DNA from 3 places in the Nonomuraea recticatena genome. Region 1 is predicted to be linked to each of the others. Evidence: predicted binding sites of a transcription regulator. Region 1 holds the regulator's gene; each other region holds the start of a gene.
The links. The regulator LexA, encoded in region 1, represses DNA repair genes until DNA is damaged. The targets are predictions, from matches to a motif close to TCGAACANNTGTTCGA.
Positions count from the first base shown of each region.

Region 2: ABFX50_RS15775 (SAV_6107 family HEPN domain-containing protein) is a predicted target of LexA. The motif match lies at 1,669-1,684, and genes of this name have one in related genera.
Region 3: ruvC (crossover junction endodeoxyribonuclease RuvC) is a predicted target of LexA. The motif match lies at 1,553-1,568, and genes of this name have one in related genera.

Region 1 is NZ_BAAATE010000007.1:293,791-299,125, reverse strand. Features, by position in the region: gene ABFX50_RS17150 (glycoside hydrolase family 6 protein) at 1-540, opposite strand, end outside; gene lexA (transcriptional repressor LexA) at 2,124-2,831, opposite strand; gene ABFX50_RS17140 (hypothetical protein) at 3,343-3,966, opposite strand; gene ABFX50_RS17135 (hypothetical protein) at 4,895-5,188, shown strand; gene ABFX50_RS17130 (LysM peptidoglycan-binding domain-containing protein) at 5,185-5,335, shown strand, end outside.
Region 2 is NZ_BAAATE010000006.1:375,217-380,551, reverse strand. Features, by position in the region: gene ABFX50_RS15790 (TetR/AcrR family transcriptional regulator) at 1-194, opposite strand, end outside; gene ABFX50_RS15785 (cytochrome P450) at 277-1,440, shown strand; gene ABFX50_RS15780 (ferredoxin) at 1,437-1,628, shown strand; gene ABFX50_RS15775 (SAV_6107 family HEPN domain-containing protein) at 1,944-2,390, shown strand; gene ABFX50_RS15770 (MerR family DNA-binding protein) at 2,586-2,984, opposite strand; gene ABFX50_RS15765 (MBL fold metallo-hydrolase) at 3,068-3,850, shown strand; gene bldD (transcriptional regulator BldD) at 4,004-4,498, opposite strand; gene ABFX50_RS15755 (universal stress protein) at 4,764-5,335, opposite strand, start outside.
Region 3 is NZ_BAAATE010000035.1:54,726-60,060, reverse strand. Features, by position in the region: gene ABFX50_RS41665 (YebC/PmpR family DNA-binding transcriptional regulator) at 1-203, shown strand, start outside; gene ABFX50_RS41660 (GNAT family N-acetyltransferase) at 330-1,475, shown strand; gene ruvC (crossover junction endodeoxyribonuclease RuvC) at 1,586-2,113, shown strand; gene ruvA (Holliday junction branch migration protein RuvA) at 2,110-2,730, shown strand; gene ruvB (Holliday junction branch migration DNA helicase RuvB) at 2,774-3,790, shown strand; gene yajC (preprotein translocase subunit YajC) at 4,144-4,494, shown strand; gene secD (protein translocase subunit SecD) at 4,537-5,335, shown strand, end outside.

The DNA of each region.
Region 1 (5,335 bases):
CGTGGGGGAGGGAGTAGGCGACGGTGATGTCGATGACGTCTCGGTCAGCGAGACGTTGTCCACGTAGAAGCTGAAGCCCGCGTTCTTGCCGAGCTGGAACGACACCTGGCCGCCCGACGTGCTCAGGCTTGAGGTGAACGGGAAGCTGAAGCGCTTGCTCGTCGTGGTGAGCGAGATCGTCTTGGTCAGAGTGTTGGTGTACGGGGGGTTCGCGAGCTGGACGGTGGTGACCGCGGTGACCGGAGCGGACGCCGAGGCGTCGAACGACAGCTTGTAGGCCTTGCCGCTGGTCAGCTTGATGTCGTTATGGCCGATCATGGCGTCCCACGGGTTGGCGGTGCCGCCCGGGACGTTGACGCGCAGACGCTCCGCGTCCAGGGCCATCGTGGTGTTGGCGGACTTCCACCAGGGAGCGGTGCCGCTGCCGAAGGTGCCGTTGACCACGAGTTCGGGAACCGCGGCGGCGGAGACGGCGGCTGTCACCGACAGCACGGTCACCGTCGAGGCGGTGACCGCCATCAGGCGGGTTAACAATCGCACGAAAGGCGTCCCTTCTGGATTCCAACATCATGTCGGTGATCCAATATCACAGGATTTAACCGCTTCCGTGACCTTTTGTGGAATGCAGTGGTCCGCCAAGGGCTCGCGCAGCTCGCTTGAGGAGTGGGCGTGTCGCCACCGTGCGCCGCGCCGTACGGGGGCACCGCCAGACTGCTCAGCCGAGGGAGCGCAGGTCCGGCCGTCTTCGCAGGACGGCAGGGCGCAGCAGCCGAGCCCGGAGGCGCTCCTGGGCGCGGCTTCAGGGGGCGTGCCATTCAATTCGCTTAGGGTGGCTGGTTCACTTCTGGTGTCAGTACGGCCAGGTCGTCTCCACGCCCCTTCCCCAGTTCCTCTCGCTAGAGACGTGCCCTTCCGGCGAGCCCCGGAGGAATCGTAGGGGTCGCTGCCGCCTCGAGAGTCCACTGAGATGGGCCGCTCGATCGGACGCCCCCGCCGGAGGACCGATCGAGCGACCCAAGACTGCGCTCCGATGCTGCAAGCGATGAGGGGAGGGGTGCCATGCGCTCACCCCGTCAGGCCGCGAGGTGAGACACGCGCCACGGCCTCGCGACCAGGCGAGGGTGGACGACGTCTCGTTCGTCGTCGACGAGGGCGAGATCTTCGGCGACCTCTCGGCTCGTGCCGTACCCGATGACTGACTGTGAAACGGCCCATGCCAGCCATTGACCGACCGCGACGTGGACTCTCCTGCCAGCCCATTGACCGACCGCGAGGTGGACTCTCATGTCAGCCATGGGTTGACCGCGAGGCCGACAGGCATGCCAGGCTGCAAGATCCTGCGTGAGCCTCAACCTCACCGACGCCCAACCCGCCGTCTCAGGGGCGGCATCATCCGGCGTTCCGCGTGCACGCTGCCGAGGCATGTGCCCGACGCCGTTCGAACAGCCCCAGATGCAACACTTAGGCACGGTTCGCGCAGGCCACGATCATTGCCTCACGCGCCGTTGGATCCGACCGCGTTCGCACGACACCTCAGACACTGGTCGATCAGCCCGAGCTGTTGAGCGCCCAGGCACCGTTCGAACAGATCGCGCTCGCTACCTCATATGCCACCCGACAGCCCGCGTTCGCGTGATGCCACAGGCACTGGCGAACCGTCGCGCCTGTAGGGCGCTCAGGCATCGTCCGAGCAGGCCGCGCTTGCTGTCTCATGCGTCGTTCAATCAAACCGCGGTCGCACGACGCTCAGACGTGGGCGAGATACGCGACATGAATAGGAAGCCGTGCGATCGGCCGTCGGACCGGCGTGGCGATCTAGCAACCTGAGCTCGCACGATACTCGAGCAATCGCGATACTCGATTACGGGGCTCGCGCGAAATTCGGACGATGGGAAGCCGCACGTCAAGCGCCCGAGCCCGGGCAGCCAGCCAACCTGGCCCGGCGATCGGACTGTAGAAAGTTCACGACCTCTCGCGGTCGAGGAACCGTGTGGCACCCGCGCCTCACGGCCTTCTCGAAGGGCTGAAGGTCGCGGGCTTGGAGAGCTGTGCGGCATGCACCACGGGCCGCTCGATCGGCCGTCTCCCAGTAGAGGCCGATCGAGCGGTGGAGAGCCCCGCGGCTAGAGGCGGCGGAGAACCGCGACGACCTTGCCCAGGACGCTGGCCTCGTCGCCGGGGATCGGGTCGTAGTTGGAGTTGTGCGGGACCAGCCAGACATGGCCGTCCTTGCGCTTGAACGTCTTCACCGTCGCCTCGCCATCGATCATGGCCGCCACGATGTCGCCGCTCTCGGCAACCGGCTGCTGCCGTACGACCACCCAGTCCCCGTCGGCGATGGCCGCCTCGATCATCGAGTCACCGGTGACCTGGAGGAGGAAGAGGGTGCCCTCGCCGACCAGCTGCTTGGGTAGCGCGAAGACGTCCTCGACGCTCTCCTCGGCCAAGATCGGACCACCGGCGGCGATGCGCCCGACCAGCGGAACATACGCCGCGGTCGGCCTGTTCACCGGGGCTTCGTCGACGCCGCCGTCGGGGTCGACCCACAGCACCGGCTCGCCGGGCAGCCTGACCTCAAGAGCGCGGGGCCGGTGTGGATCACGCCTCAGATAGCCCTTGCGCTGCAACGCCGTCAGCTGGTGCGAGACGCTGGACGTGCTCGTCAGCTGCACAGCCTCGCCGATCTCGCGCATGGACGGCGGGTAGCCCCGCTGCTGCACCGAGTCGCGGATCACCTCAAGGATCTTGCGTTGCCTGGGCGTCAGGCCCAGGGAGTCGCGACGGCGAACCGCAAGGTCGCTGACGCCGTTGTCGTCACTCCGCTCGCTCATGCTCTCCTCCTCGCCCGGCGGCCCGCTTCATCGGCGCGCCTTCCGGTCCGTGGTCTTCATGTCGCACACAGCGACCGTACCGCCGATTGAGATCAACTTCAAACAATTGTTCGAGTCTTCCTCGAAATCGTCGGCGACGTGGTGTACAACATCGTACGGGAGTTCGATCGACACCGTGTTCGATTCGCTGATCTTTATTCGACCTTTTCCGTGGGTCGACGGTGGCGGGAGGTCATCAGTGCGGGCGACCACAAGCACAGATTCAACCAGCCAAGACAGCCAACTCACCCTGATCGCCGACATCACGAGAGAGGAGCGCCGGCGCGCCCCCGAGGGCGCGCGCCGCCTCCGTCTGGTGCCGCCACCCCGCTCATTCGCCGGTACGGCCTGCGACCCCCCAATGGAGCACGACCGTCAGGCGGGTTCCAGAGGCCGAGGTCGCGCCGACCCCGCCCCCGCTGCCGCTGAGACACCCAGTGCGCCTGGTGGCGTGGGTCCGGAGCCGGATGGGCTAAGGAGCGCAGAAGCCGCAGAACGGTACGGCGAAGGCTCCAGGTCGAGGCAGAGCGCGCCGTCGCAAGGGGGTGGCCATCGGGTGCGGGGCGAAACCGGGGCGTACGGGAAAGCCCGCCGGGCATGGCAGGAGGCCGACCCGGACGGTGAAGGCTGCAGAGAGAGTGCCACGGCGGAGCGTGTTGACGGGGGTCGCGGGGCGAGGGGCGCGGCGGTACGGGATGGCGGGGGTCGTGCAGGACGGGGTGGGGCGGATCGGGATGGCGGGGGTCGCGGGGCGAGGGATGCGACGGTGCGTGACGGCGGCGGTCGTGCAGGGGGTGGGCGCAACCGCGTTGACGGAGGCCGTGCAGGACGGGGTGAGGTGGAACGTGTTGACGGGGGTCGCGGGGCGAGGAGTGCCACGGTGCGTGACGGCGGCGGTCGTGCAGGACGGGGTGAGTGGAAGCTCGATAACGAAGATCGTGCAGGACGAGGCGCGGCGGTAGGGGATGGCGGCGGTCGCGCAGGCCAGGGCCGGCGGGAGCGCGTTGACGGAGGCCATGAAGGACGGGGTGAGGGGGAGCGGGATGGCGGGGGTCACGGAGCGCGGGGTGCGGGGGAGCGGGGTGGCGGAGGCCATTGGGAGAGGGGGGATATGGCGTCGGACGGGGGAGGCCGCGGGGCAAGAGAGGAGACGGGGCGGGATGGCGAAGGTGGCAAAGCGAGGGGCAGGGTCGGGGCTGACCGCGGAGGCCGAGGGGCGCGGGAAGCGGGAAGGCCGTATGGGACAGATCGCAGCACGGTGGCCGGGTCGTACGGCAGAGAACGCAGCACGGTGGGGGAGGCCGGGCCGTACGGGGGAGGTCGCAGCACGGTGAGGGAGGCCGGGCCGTACGAGAAGCGTCGTAGCACGGTGGACGAGGTCGAGTCGGAGCGGCGGGGGCGCCGTGCGGGGGCTCGGCGGGGTGGCGGGGGGCGAGGTGAGGAGCGTCCTGTGACGGGGGCAGGCCGGTCGGGGGACAGGCGGTTGCGGGTACTGCAAGGCGGCGCGAGCCAGGAGCCGGTGCGGCCGCGACGCGAACCCGGCACGGGAGGCAGAACGGAACGGCTGGGGGCGGTGACGAGTGGGCCCAGGGGAATCGCTGAGGTGCGGGACGGCGGATCGACGCGCCCGCCGGGCGACGCGGAGGTCAGAGGAGACCGGTGGATCCGTTCCCGGTCTCGCGGTGACGCAGGCACAGGTCGGCCCAGCCGCCGGCCGGTCGGCGATGAGGTGAAGTCGGGCTGGTGGGCGCGTCTGCGAGCCGGCGCGGGAGCCGTTCGGCAAGCCCGCCCGCCCGCCAATGCTGAGGGGAAGGTTTTTTCGCGTGTGGGTGACGATTCGCGAGCTGTCCGATCCACCGGCCTGCCGGTCGGTGGTGAGGCGCGGGGTCTCCGGCTGGCCTACTCGGACGTGGGCGCGGAGAAGCGAGGCGGGCGCTCCGAACGCCCGCAGGTGAGAGAGCAGCGGCGCTCGGAGGAAGGGCAGCGGCGCCCGGTGGGGAAGGGGCGCCGGGCGGGACGGGGCCGTGCGGAGGCCCAGGTGCGAGGCGACAGGCAGGGGCGAGGGGAGAGGCAGGGGCGAGGCGGCAGGCAGGGGCGAGTCGACAGGCCGCGCGACGGGGTCGGTCGACCGCAGAGCAGGAATCGCGGTGCTGTGCGCGGGCTGGATGGTCTGCGGGGTCCGCGGCTGGCCGTGCTTCGGGTCCGGCGGGCGCTCGGCAGGCGAAGGGCGGGAGATCGTGCTCGAGGGTGGCCCGACCCGCGCGTACGGCTGGCGGAGGCAGGCCCGCGAGGTGAGGCGGTTCGGCGAGCTCCGATGAGGTTGACCAGGCGGGGTCGGATCGTGCTCGTGGGGCTGTTCGCGGCGTTGACGCTGGGCGGGTTCGTGCTCGGCGCCAAGGCGACCAGCTGGGCGATCGCGCAGGAGTCGAGGGGCATGGGACGCGAAGGGCTGCCGTGGGTGGTCG
Region 2 (5,335 bases), on a different contig from region 1:
TCGAAGAAGACCACGTCCTCCTTGCCCGCGAAGTAGCTGAAGAACGTGCGCGTCGAGACGTCCGCCGAGGCGGCGATCTCGGCCAGCGTGGTCTGCTCGTAGCCCTTCTGCGTGAACAGCCGCATCGCGCCCTCCACCAGCGCGCGTCTGGTGCGGGCCTTCTTACGTGCTCGAAGTCCCGTTTCGACCTTCATGCAACCAAGATACTGCACTGATTGAAACTTTGCATCCGATGATGTTTTCTGGGAGGGAGTCGATCTCACGAAGGAGTGCGGTATGACCTACCCGATGAGCCGGCAGCGCAGGCTCGATCCGCCGGACGAGTTGTTCGACGATCCTGCGCCCGTGCGGCCGCTGACGTTCGCGGACGGGCACGTCGGCTGGCTGGTGCGCGGGCACGCGGCCGGCCGTGCCGTACTGTCCGACCCGAGGTTCAGCACCGAGCCCGATCTCCAGCATCCGCTCGTCGCCTCCAGGCACCTGCCGAAGGGGCGCGTGCCGCCGGGCTTCTTCCTCCGCATGGACGCGCCCGATCACACGCACTACCGGCGGCTGCTCACCGGGCATTTCACCGTGCGCAGGATGAACCAGCTTCAGCCTCGCATCGAGGAGATCGCCGCGACCTGCCTCGACGACATGGAGCGCGCGGGGCCGCCCGCCGACCTGGTGCGCGACTTCGCGCTGCCGATCCCTTCGCTGGTCATCTGCGAGCTGCTCGGCGTGCCGTACGAGGACAGGGAGAACTTCCAGAGCGAGTCGGCAAGGCTGCTGCGGCTGGACAGCTCTCCGGGAGAGATGGAGTCGGCGGTCGACGACCTGGTCAAGTACTTCCACACGCTCATCGCCCGCAAGCGCGTCGAGCCCGCCAACGACCTGCTCACCGGGCTGATCGGCGGCGGGGAGCTGGAGGACGACGAGATCGCGGGCATGGGCTTCCTGCTGCTGGTGGCGGGGCACGAGACGACCGCCAACATGCTCGCGCTCGGCACGTTCGCGCTGCTGGAACACCCCGAGCAGCTCGCGCTCGTCCGCGACGACCCCGCCGTGATCGACAACGCGGTGGAGGAGCTGCTCCGCTACCTGTCGATCATCCATGTCGGCCCCACGAGGACCGCCGTCGAGGACGTCGTCATCGAGGGCACGACCATCAGGGCAGGGGAGTGCGTCGCGCTGTCCATCCCGGCCGCCAACCGCGATCCCTCCCGCTTCGCCGACCCCTGCGCGCTGGACGTACGGCAGCCGGCGGGCAGCCACCTGTCCTTCGGCCACGGGATCCACCAGTGCCTCGGCCAGCAGCTGGCCAGGATCGAGATGCGGGTCGCCTACCCCGCGCTGCTGCGGCGCTTCCCCTCGCTGCGGCTGGCGATCCCCGCCGAGGAGGTGCCGATGCGGGCGGACATGAGCATCTACGGCGTGCACAGCCTGCGGGTGACCTGGTGAGGGTCACTGCCGACACGGGGGTGTGCATCGGGGCCGGCATGTGCGCGCTGACCGTGCCGGCCGTGTTCGACCAGAGCGAGGAGGAGGGCCTGGTCGTGGTGCTCAGGAGCGAGGTGCCCGCAGGTCTGGAGCAGGCGGTCAGGCGGGCGCTCACCCTCTGCCCCTCGGGCGCGCTGGCGGCTGTTTGATCGAACCTGTGTTCGCGGAATCGGTTGACATCCTCGGTCATCGAAATTATGTTCGATGACGACGTGAGGCTCGCGGCTCACGTCGAAGGACCTGGTCGCGGGCGTCGCCACCCCCAGGCGGAGCCCGCGGTCGGGTCCCCCGGGCGAAGGGTGCGTCCTCGTCGTCGGCGGAGACGAGTGGGCGTGCCCTGGCCGGACGGGGAGAGGGGAAGCTCCTCGTCCGGCCGCCCGGCGGAAATGTCGGTGGGGTCTGCAACTGTTGACTTCATCGGCGCGAACGCCGGGAGCCGCCAAGACCCCTCAAAGGAGGCTGGCATGACGACACGGCTCAGTGACACGCACGGGCCCAGGCTGTCGCCTGCGGTCAGGGCACATCTCACCGATTCACGCGGCTGCCTGGCCGAGGCCGCGACGGCCCGCACCCCCGCGTCCCGATATGTGGCCGCCCACCTGGCGGCACTGCGCGCGGCGGCGGCGATCCTCGCCGCCCGTCCCCGTCCGATGGAGGGCCGCAGGCGGCGCCTGCGCAGCGCGTGGGAGCTGCTGCCCGAGGCCGAGCCCGAGCTCGCCGAGTGGGCAGGCTACTTCTCGATCAGCGCCGCCAAGCGTGCCGCCGCGGAGGCCGGCATGGTGCGCGGCGTGACCCTCGCCGACGCCGACGAGCTGCTGGCCGAGGCCGAGACGTTCGTCTCCACGGTCGAGCAGATCCTCGGCGTCCCCGGCCAGCCCGTGCTGCCGGTCACCATCCCCCTCGCCGGCTGACCCCGCACCCGTCGGCCCCGCCAGGGAGGCCGGCGTTCAGAGACCCGCTCGAACCGGCGCGATGATCTCGTCGGTGAGCCGGCGGGCCACGCCCTCCGGGTACGGCGTGGGCAGGCTCAGCACGATGTGCCTCATCCCCGCCTCCACCAACTCCCACACCGCCCCTGCGAGATCACGTCCGGCCTCCGAAAGAGGTCAGCTCGCGGGGTCGGGTGTCTCGCCGCGCACGACCTGTTTGAACTCGGGGCAGGACACCAGCGGGTCGTGGGTGCAGGAGGCCGCGTGGCGCAGGCTGTCGCGCATGCGGGTGAGCTGGGCGATGCGCCCGTCGAGCTCGTCGGCCTTCTGCGCCACGCGCTCGCGCAGCGCCGCGTCGGACGGCCTCGCGTGCAGCAGGGTGGCGATCTCGGTCAGGGTGAACCCCGCACGCCTGGCGCAGGCGATCAGCGCCAGGCGGCTGAGCGTCTCAGGCTCGTAGGCCCTTCTGATCCCGTTGCGGCCGACGGGGCTGATCAACCCCTTGCGCTCGTAGAACCGCAGCGCGGAGGCGGCCAGGCCGGACCGCTGCGCCACCTCGCCGATGTCGAGCAGCATCCGGGAACCTCCTTGACTTGAACCGCGCTTCAAGTAGCAGTGTAGGCCGCATGACAAGAGTTCACCATTTGAACCTGGGGTCCATGCGCGTCCTCGACCCCACCTACGAAGGCCTCGAGTCCGCGGCCGCTGTGTGCCACGCGCTGCTGGTCGAGACCGACGCGCACGGGCTGGTGCTGGTCGAGAGCGGGCTGGGCCTCGACTCCGTGGACAGGCCGGCAGAGGTCCTCGACCCCGAGTGGGTGGAGCTGGTCTCGCCGCGGCTCGACAGGGGCGAGACCGCGCTGAGCCGGGTGGCCGAGCTGGGCTACGACCCCGCCGACGTCCGGCACATCGTGCTGACCCATCTCGACGTCGATCACGCGGGCGGGCTTCCCGACTTCCCCGAGGCGCGGGTGCACGTCATGGCGGCGGAGTACGAGGCGGCGATGGCCGAGGGGCCGAGTCGCCGCTACCGTCCCGCGCACTGGGCGCACGGGCCGCGCTGGGAGACGTACGGCACGGGCCATGGCCAGGAGTGGTACGGCTTCGCGGGCGTCCAGGCGCTGCGCGAGCTGCCCGAGGAGTTCCTGCTGGTGCCGCTGGGCGGGCACACGGTCGGCCACGCGGCGGTCGCCGTACGGGCGGGGAAGGAGTGGCTCGTGCACGCGGGCGACGCCTACTTCTACCACCGGGAGCTGGACACGGGCAGCCCCGAGTCGCACCCGCTGCTGGACATCGTGCAGCTCGACTCGCAGGTCGACGCCGAGCTGCGGATCGCCAACCAGGGCAGGCTGCGGGAGCTGGCGAGCGAGCACGCGGACGAGGTGAGCGTCTTCTCCGCGCACGACCCGTGGGAGTTCGCCCGATTCACCCAGCGGGCCTGAGCCCCTGGACAGGTCCGCTGGGTGAATCGGGCGCTCGCCTGAAGTCCGGGGGCAGGCCCCTTACAGAGGCGAGCGGGCCTGAGACGCGGGGTGGACGGCGAAGGGGCGCCTCCGGAGATTCCGGAGGCGCCCCTTCGTCCGGGCGTGAGGGGGTCAGAAAGACTCGACGGCGCGGCGGGCCTCCGCGTCGAGCACGCCCCAGCTGATCAGCTCCTCGGTCAGCTCACTGGGCGACTTGTCGTAGATGACGGCAAGCGAGCGCAGGTCCTCCTGGCGGATGGACAGCACCTTGCCGTTGTAGTCGCCACGCTGGCTCTGGATGGTGGCCGCGTAGCGCGCCAGCGCCCCCGCCTTCTCCTTGGGCAGCGTCGCCAGGCGCTCAAGGTCGATCACAAGCTTCGGCGTCGGCCCGAGCGGGCTGGGCGCCGCGCCACCGGGCAGCAGCTCGGAGACCGGCACGCCGTAGAAGTCGGCAAGCTCGGCAAGCTTCTGCACCGTGACCGCTCTGTCGCCGCGTTCGTAGGAACCCACGACGACCGCCTTCCAGCGTCCGCGCGACTTCTCTTCGACTCCGTGCAGGGACAGCCCCTGCTGGGTGCGGATGGCGCGGAGTCGTGCACCCAGCGACTTGGCGTACTCAGACGGCATCGTGTGGCCCCCCGGCTCGTTATGTACAGCTCTCAGTAGATTGTGCTCCCTCGCGGCTTGTGCCTGGACCACCGGGGGGTTGACGCCCGAACGGGCACCTTCGGTAGCCGTGGCTTTGGGGTTTTACCCCAGAACGCCGCGAGGTGTGGTTACGGACAGTGACGGTAAAGCTGTGGGAGCCGAAGGTCAAGCTGATTGGAAAAAAGATGCCGAATCCGGTCCGGGAGGGTCCGCCTCAAACGTCACCCATGTCCCTTGAGTAACACTACTTCGTCAGTGTTTGCCGAGAACCGAACGGCTCTCGGGTGAGGACGAGCACCGGACGCGGCGCCGCCCTTATGATCTTGACCGATGTGTCCCCGAGGAAGACCCGCCGTAGCGGCCCCGACTCGCTGGAGGCGAGGATGATCAGTTCGCCCTTCCGCCATTCGGTCTCCGCCAACGCGGTCGTGACGTTCCTGCCCTCGAGCGTCTCCACCTCGACCTCACGGCGGCGGCCCTCGACGGCCCGTTCGAGGTCGGCCGTGGCCTGCTCGCGCAGGTTCCCGAGCATCTGCTGCTCGATCCTGGCCCTGTTCGCGCCCACCACCAGCGTGACCAGGCGCAGCGGCACGTCCAGCGCGGCGGCCACGCCGACCGCGACGCTGACCGCGGAGTCGCAGCCGGGCCCTCGCCGGTAGGCGACGGTCAGCCTGTCGACGCGCGAGGGCAGGTCCTCGGCGTAGCCCTTGGGCGTCAGCAGCACCGGCACGGGTGAGGCGTGCAGCAGCTGGTCGGCCGTGCTGCCGAGCGAGATGCGCCCCTTCGACCCGCGCGGGCCCGAGCCGATCACCACGG
Region 3 (5,335 bases), on a different contig from region 1:
TGCGCAAGGCGCTGCAGGAGGCGGGCATCGACTACGACTCGGCCGAGTCGAGCTTCCTGCCGACCATGAACGTCCCGCTCGACGAGGACGGCGCGCGCAAGGTCTTCAGGCTCATCGACGCGCTCGAGGACAGCGACGACGTGCAGAACGTCTTCGCCAACTTCGACGTCTCCGACGAGGTCATGGAGAAGCTCGACGCCTGATCGACGCCCGCCCAGCCGACGACCGGTCCGCCGCCACGCGGGCCGGTCTTCTCGTTCGCGCGGGCGCGGCCCGCGGACGGAAACCGGAAGGCGGGCGATCCCGCGGCCGTTGTAGGTTGTCGCTTTGTGGAGATTCGTGATCTGACGTCCGACGACCTCGAAGCCGTCCTCGACACCCGCGTCCGCTCCTTCGGCCCGCTCGACGGCGACCCCGAGAGCTGGTTCGCCCTCGCGAGGGCGGCGCTCGAACAGGGGCGCTTCCTCGGCGTCTTCGACGGCTCCAGGCTGGCCGCCGCCGCCAGGCTGCCCGGGTTCACCCAGTGGTGGCACGGCAGGCCGCAGCCCATGGCGGGCGTCGCGGGCGTCGTCGTCAACCCCGAGGACAGAGGGCGCGGCGTCGGCAGGCAGCTCATGCGGGCCGTCCTGGCCAGGGCGGCCGAGCTGGGCGAGGCCGTCTCGGCGCTCTATCCGGCCACCACCCAGATCTACCGCTCGCTCGGCTGGGAGCACGCGGGCGCCGAGAACGCCGTCACGCTGTCGCCCGAGGCGCTGCGCACCATCAGGCCCACCGAGCCCGTCAAGATCCGCAGGATGGGGCCCGACGACGCCGCCGAGGTGATCGCCATCCTGGGCCGCGTCCACGCCGCCAACCGCGCCAGCGGCCCCATCTGCTGGGACGAGAGCTCGTGGCGGCGTTTCCTCGGCGCCAAGGACGACTTCCTCTACCTGGCCGACGACGGCTTCGTCGCCTACAGCTGGGAAGACGGCGACATCTCGGTCGACAACCTGGTCGCGGGCTCCGAGGCGACCGCCCGCGCCCTGTGGTCGCTGGTCGGCACCTCCTCCTCGATCGCCACGAAGGTCTCGGCCGTCGTCGCCCCCGACGACCCCGTGCTGTGGCTGCTTCGCGAGCGCACCAAGGAGGAGCTCAAGCAGGTCAGATGGATGTTCAGGGTCGTGGACGTGGCCGACGCCGTCGCCAGGCGCGGCTTCCCCTCCGTGCTCTCCGCCGACGCGCTGATCATGGTGGACGATCCCGAGCGGCCCGCCAACACCGGCACGTGGCGGCTGGAGGTCTCCGGCGGTTCGGGTACGGCGAGCGCGGCCGAGGGGGAGGGGGCGCGCTTCACCGTCAACGGGCTGTCGGCGCTGTACGCGGGGGTCCCGGTCTCGACGCTGCGCCTGTCCGGCATGCTCTCCGGCACCGACGAGTTCGACGAGGCGCTGGCCGCGGCGTTCGCGGGCCCCGCCCACATGATCGACTACTTCTGACCGTGACGCCCCGCCCCGCTCGCCTGCCGGGGCGTGTTCGCCGTGCGGCCCCCGCCCAACCAGGGTAGAGTTCCCTGCCGAACAGATGTTCGGCGAACGGGAGGGCGGCCGTGCGGGTGTTGGGTGTCGACCCAGGGCTTACCAGGTGCGGCATCGGCGCCGTCGAGGGCCGGCCGGGGGCTCCGCTCAAGCTCGTCGCGGTCGGCGTGGTCCGCACCTCGGCCGACGACGAGCTCGGCGCCAGGCTGGTCGGCATCGAGCGGGGCATCGAGCAGTGGCTCGACGAGGTACGGCCCGACGCGGTCGCCGTCGAGAGGGTCTTCGCCCAGCACAACGTCCGCACCGTGATGGGCACCGCCCAGGCGGCGGGCATCGCCCTGCTGTGCGCCTCCCGCCGCGGGCTGCCCGTCGCGCTGCACACGCCGTCGGAGGTCAAGGCGGCCATCACCGGCAGCGGCACCGCCGACAAGAAGCAGATCGGCACCATGGTCACCAGGCTGCTGCGGCTGGCCGAGATGCCCAAGCCGGCCGACGCGGCCGACGCTCTCGCGCTCGCCATCTGTCACGTGTGGCGGGGCGGCAGCCAGAACCGGCTGGCGGAGGCGCTGGCCAAGGCATCGAGAGGACGTGCGTCGTGATCGCGTCGGTTTCCGGGGTCGTGGCGGCCATCGCGCCCGACTCCGCCGTGATCGAGGTCGGCGGCGTGGGCGTGCTGGTGCACTGCACGCCCGGCACGCTGGCCACCCTGAGAGTGGGCGAGCACGGAAGGCTCGCGACCTCCCTGATCGTCAGGGAGGAGTCGCTGACCCTCTACGGCTTCGCGACCGACGACGAGCGCACGGTCTTCGGTCTGGTCCAGACGGCCAGCGGGGTGGGCCCGAAGCTGGCGCTCGCCATGCTGGCCGTCCACACTCCCAACTCGCTGAGGGTCGCCGTCGCCTCCGCCGACCTCAAGGCGCTGACCAGGATCCCCGGCATCGGCCAGAAGGGCGCGCAGCGCATCGTGCTGGAGCTGAAGGACAAGCTCGGCACGCCGGAGGAGGCGGTCAACGCCGCGCTCAACGGTCACGCGGCCAAGCCGCTGTGGCGCGAGCAGGTGCACTCGGGCCTGGTCGGGCTCGGCTACTCCACCAGAGACGCCGACGAGGCGATCGCGCTGGTGGAGCCGCAGGCCGACGCCGAGGTGGTGGCGGGCAGGGAGCCGCAGGTCGCCGTGCTGCTCAAGGCGGCGCTGCGGGTGCTGAGCATCCGATGAGCCACGGGCTTGCACGCGGCGCCTGGCGAGAGAGGGTAGGAGCGTGAGCATCGAGCGAGACCTGGTGTCGCCTGACGCCGAGGGCGACGAGCTGCAGATCGAGGCGGCCCTGCGGCCCAAGCGCCTGGCCGACTTCATCGGGCAGGGCCGGGTGCGCGAGCAGCTCTCGCTGGTCCTGGAGAGCGCGCTCAGGCGCAACAGGCCGCCCGACCACGTGCTGATGAGCGGCTCGCCGGGGCTCGGGAAGACCACGCTCGCCATGATCGTCGCAGCCGAGCTCGGCGCCCCGCTGCGCATCACCTCGGGGCCCGCGCTCGAGCGGGCGGGCGACCTGGCGGCGATCCTGTCGACCCTCACCGAGGGCGAGGTGCTGTTCATCGACGAGATCCACCGGATGGCGCGCCCCGCCGAGGAGATGCTCTACCTCGCCATGGAGGACTTCAGGGTCGACATCATCGTCGGCAAGGGCCCTGGCGCGACCGCGATCCCGCTGGAGATCGCGCCCTTCACCCTGGTGGGCGCCACGACCAGGGCGGGCCTGCTGCCCGCGCCGCTGCGCGACAGGTTCGGCTTCACCGCCCACATGGACTTTTACGAGGTCGCCGAGCTGGAGCAGGTGCTGCGGCGCTCCTCCAGGCTGCTCGGCGTCTCGCTGCCCGACGAGGGCGCCCACGAGATCGCCAGGCGCTCGCGCGGAACGCCCCGCATCGCCAACAGGCTGCTGCGCAGGGTGCGCGACTTCTCCGACGTCCGCTCCGACGGTGTCATCACCCGCGACATCGCCTCGGCCGCGCTCAACCTCTACGAGGTCGACGCCGAGGGGCTCGACCGGCTCGACAGGGCGGTGCTCGGGGTGCTGCTGCGCAAGTTCGGCGGCGGGCCCGTCGGCCTGTCGACGCTGGCCGTGGCCGTGGGGGAGGAGCCAGAGACAGTGGAGGTGGTGGCCGAGCCCTTCCTGGTGCGCCAGGGTCTGCTCGCCCGCACTCCGCGCGGGCGGGTGGCGACCTCGGCCGCCTGGCTTCACCTGGGGCTGACCCCGCCGCCCGACGCCCCGTTCTGATCCCCGACGGCAAGCCCGTCGAGCCCCACCCCCGTCACCGGCGGGCGCCCGTCCAGGGAGACGCTCACCGGGATCACCGCTGACCCGCCGTCACGGCCCGTCCGCACACGTTCTCGAAAGGGCGGTCACAGAACGGTTGCAAGCGTTGCAAATTGGGAACTTCCCCGCGCGCCGAAACGCTGCCTCGTTGCCGGGTTTCGCAACAACCGCCTACACTCCGTGGCTTGGCTGGCTGTGTAAGCTGACGGGCTGAGCGGCGCGGCCCTCGACGCAACGCATGGAATTTCCGGCTCGAAGCCGGTGTCATCATCTTGTATAGAAGATGGAAGGTCGCCCTCGTGAACTCAACGCTCATGAACATCCTGCCGCTCATCCTGTTGGTGGTGGTGTTCTACTTCCTGCTCATCAGGCCGCAGCGCAAGCGGCAGCAGGAGGCGCTCCAGATGCAGAACTCGCTCGCGCCTGGCGCCCGCGTCATGACCACCACCGGCCTGTTCGCCACCGTGGTCGCCATTGACAACGAGGATGTCATCCTGGAGGTCTCTCCTGGGGTCGAGACCCGCTGGGTGAAGGCCGCCATCGGCCGCGTCGTCACCCCGGTCGACGACAAGATCGCCGCGACGGCGGTCCCGGAGACGAACGACGAAGCCGACGAGACGGTGGACCGCAACGGCGATCAGGGCACGAATACCAACAAGTCCTGACTAGTCTTGCGACCGACCCCTACCTGAAAGAAACGACGACCAGTGGCCCGACCGACCAGCGGCCAGAGCAAGCCGGGGCGCACGCTCCTGGTGCTCCTGGCGCTCATTCTCGCCATGGGCGGGGCGATGTTCCTGCAGCCGGCGTTCACGCCGAAGCTCGGACTCGACCTCGCAGGTGGTACGACGGCGACCCTCTCGCCGGTCACCCCGAATGGCACTCCCCCCTCCGAGGAGAGCCTCAACCTCGCCGTCAACATCATCCGTGAGCGGGTGAACGGCACCGGAATCTCCGACGCGGAGGTCGCCAAGTCCGGCGACAACATCGTCATCTCGGTGCCGGGGGCCGGCAAGGACGAGGTCATCAAGCTGGTCGGCACCACGGCGGAGCTCCGCTTCCGTCAGGTCCTGGCCGCCGAGGCGGCCCAGCCGCAGCCGAGCACCATGCCCACGCAGGCGCCCACCCCCTCCACCGGGCCGAGCGGACAGCCGTCGGGCTCACCCTCCGCCGCGCCGAGCGTCCAGCCGTCGGCCAAGGTCCCCGCGCCGAGCGCCTCCCCGACGGGCAAGGCCCTGTCGTCCGCGCTGACCTCGCCCAACCCCGCCCCTTCGGCGACCACGCAGGGCCAGTCGGAGCAGAAGGCGAACGACCCCAAGGCCAACGACGCCAAGGGTAACGACGCCAAGAACAACGACGGCAAGAACAACGACGCCAAGGGGAACGACCCGAAGGGCAACGACGCCAAGGCCACGCCCTCGGCGACGCCCAGCGCCCAGCCGAGCGGCGACCCCGCCGCCGACCCGGCTCTCGCGGGCATCGACCCGGCGCTGATCAAGCAGTTCA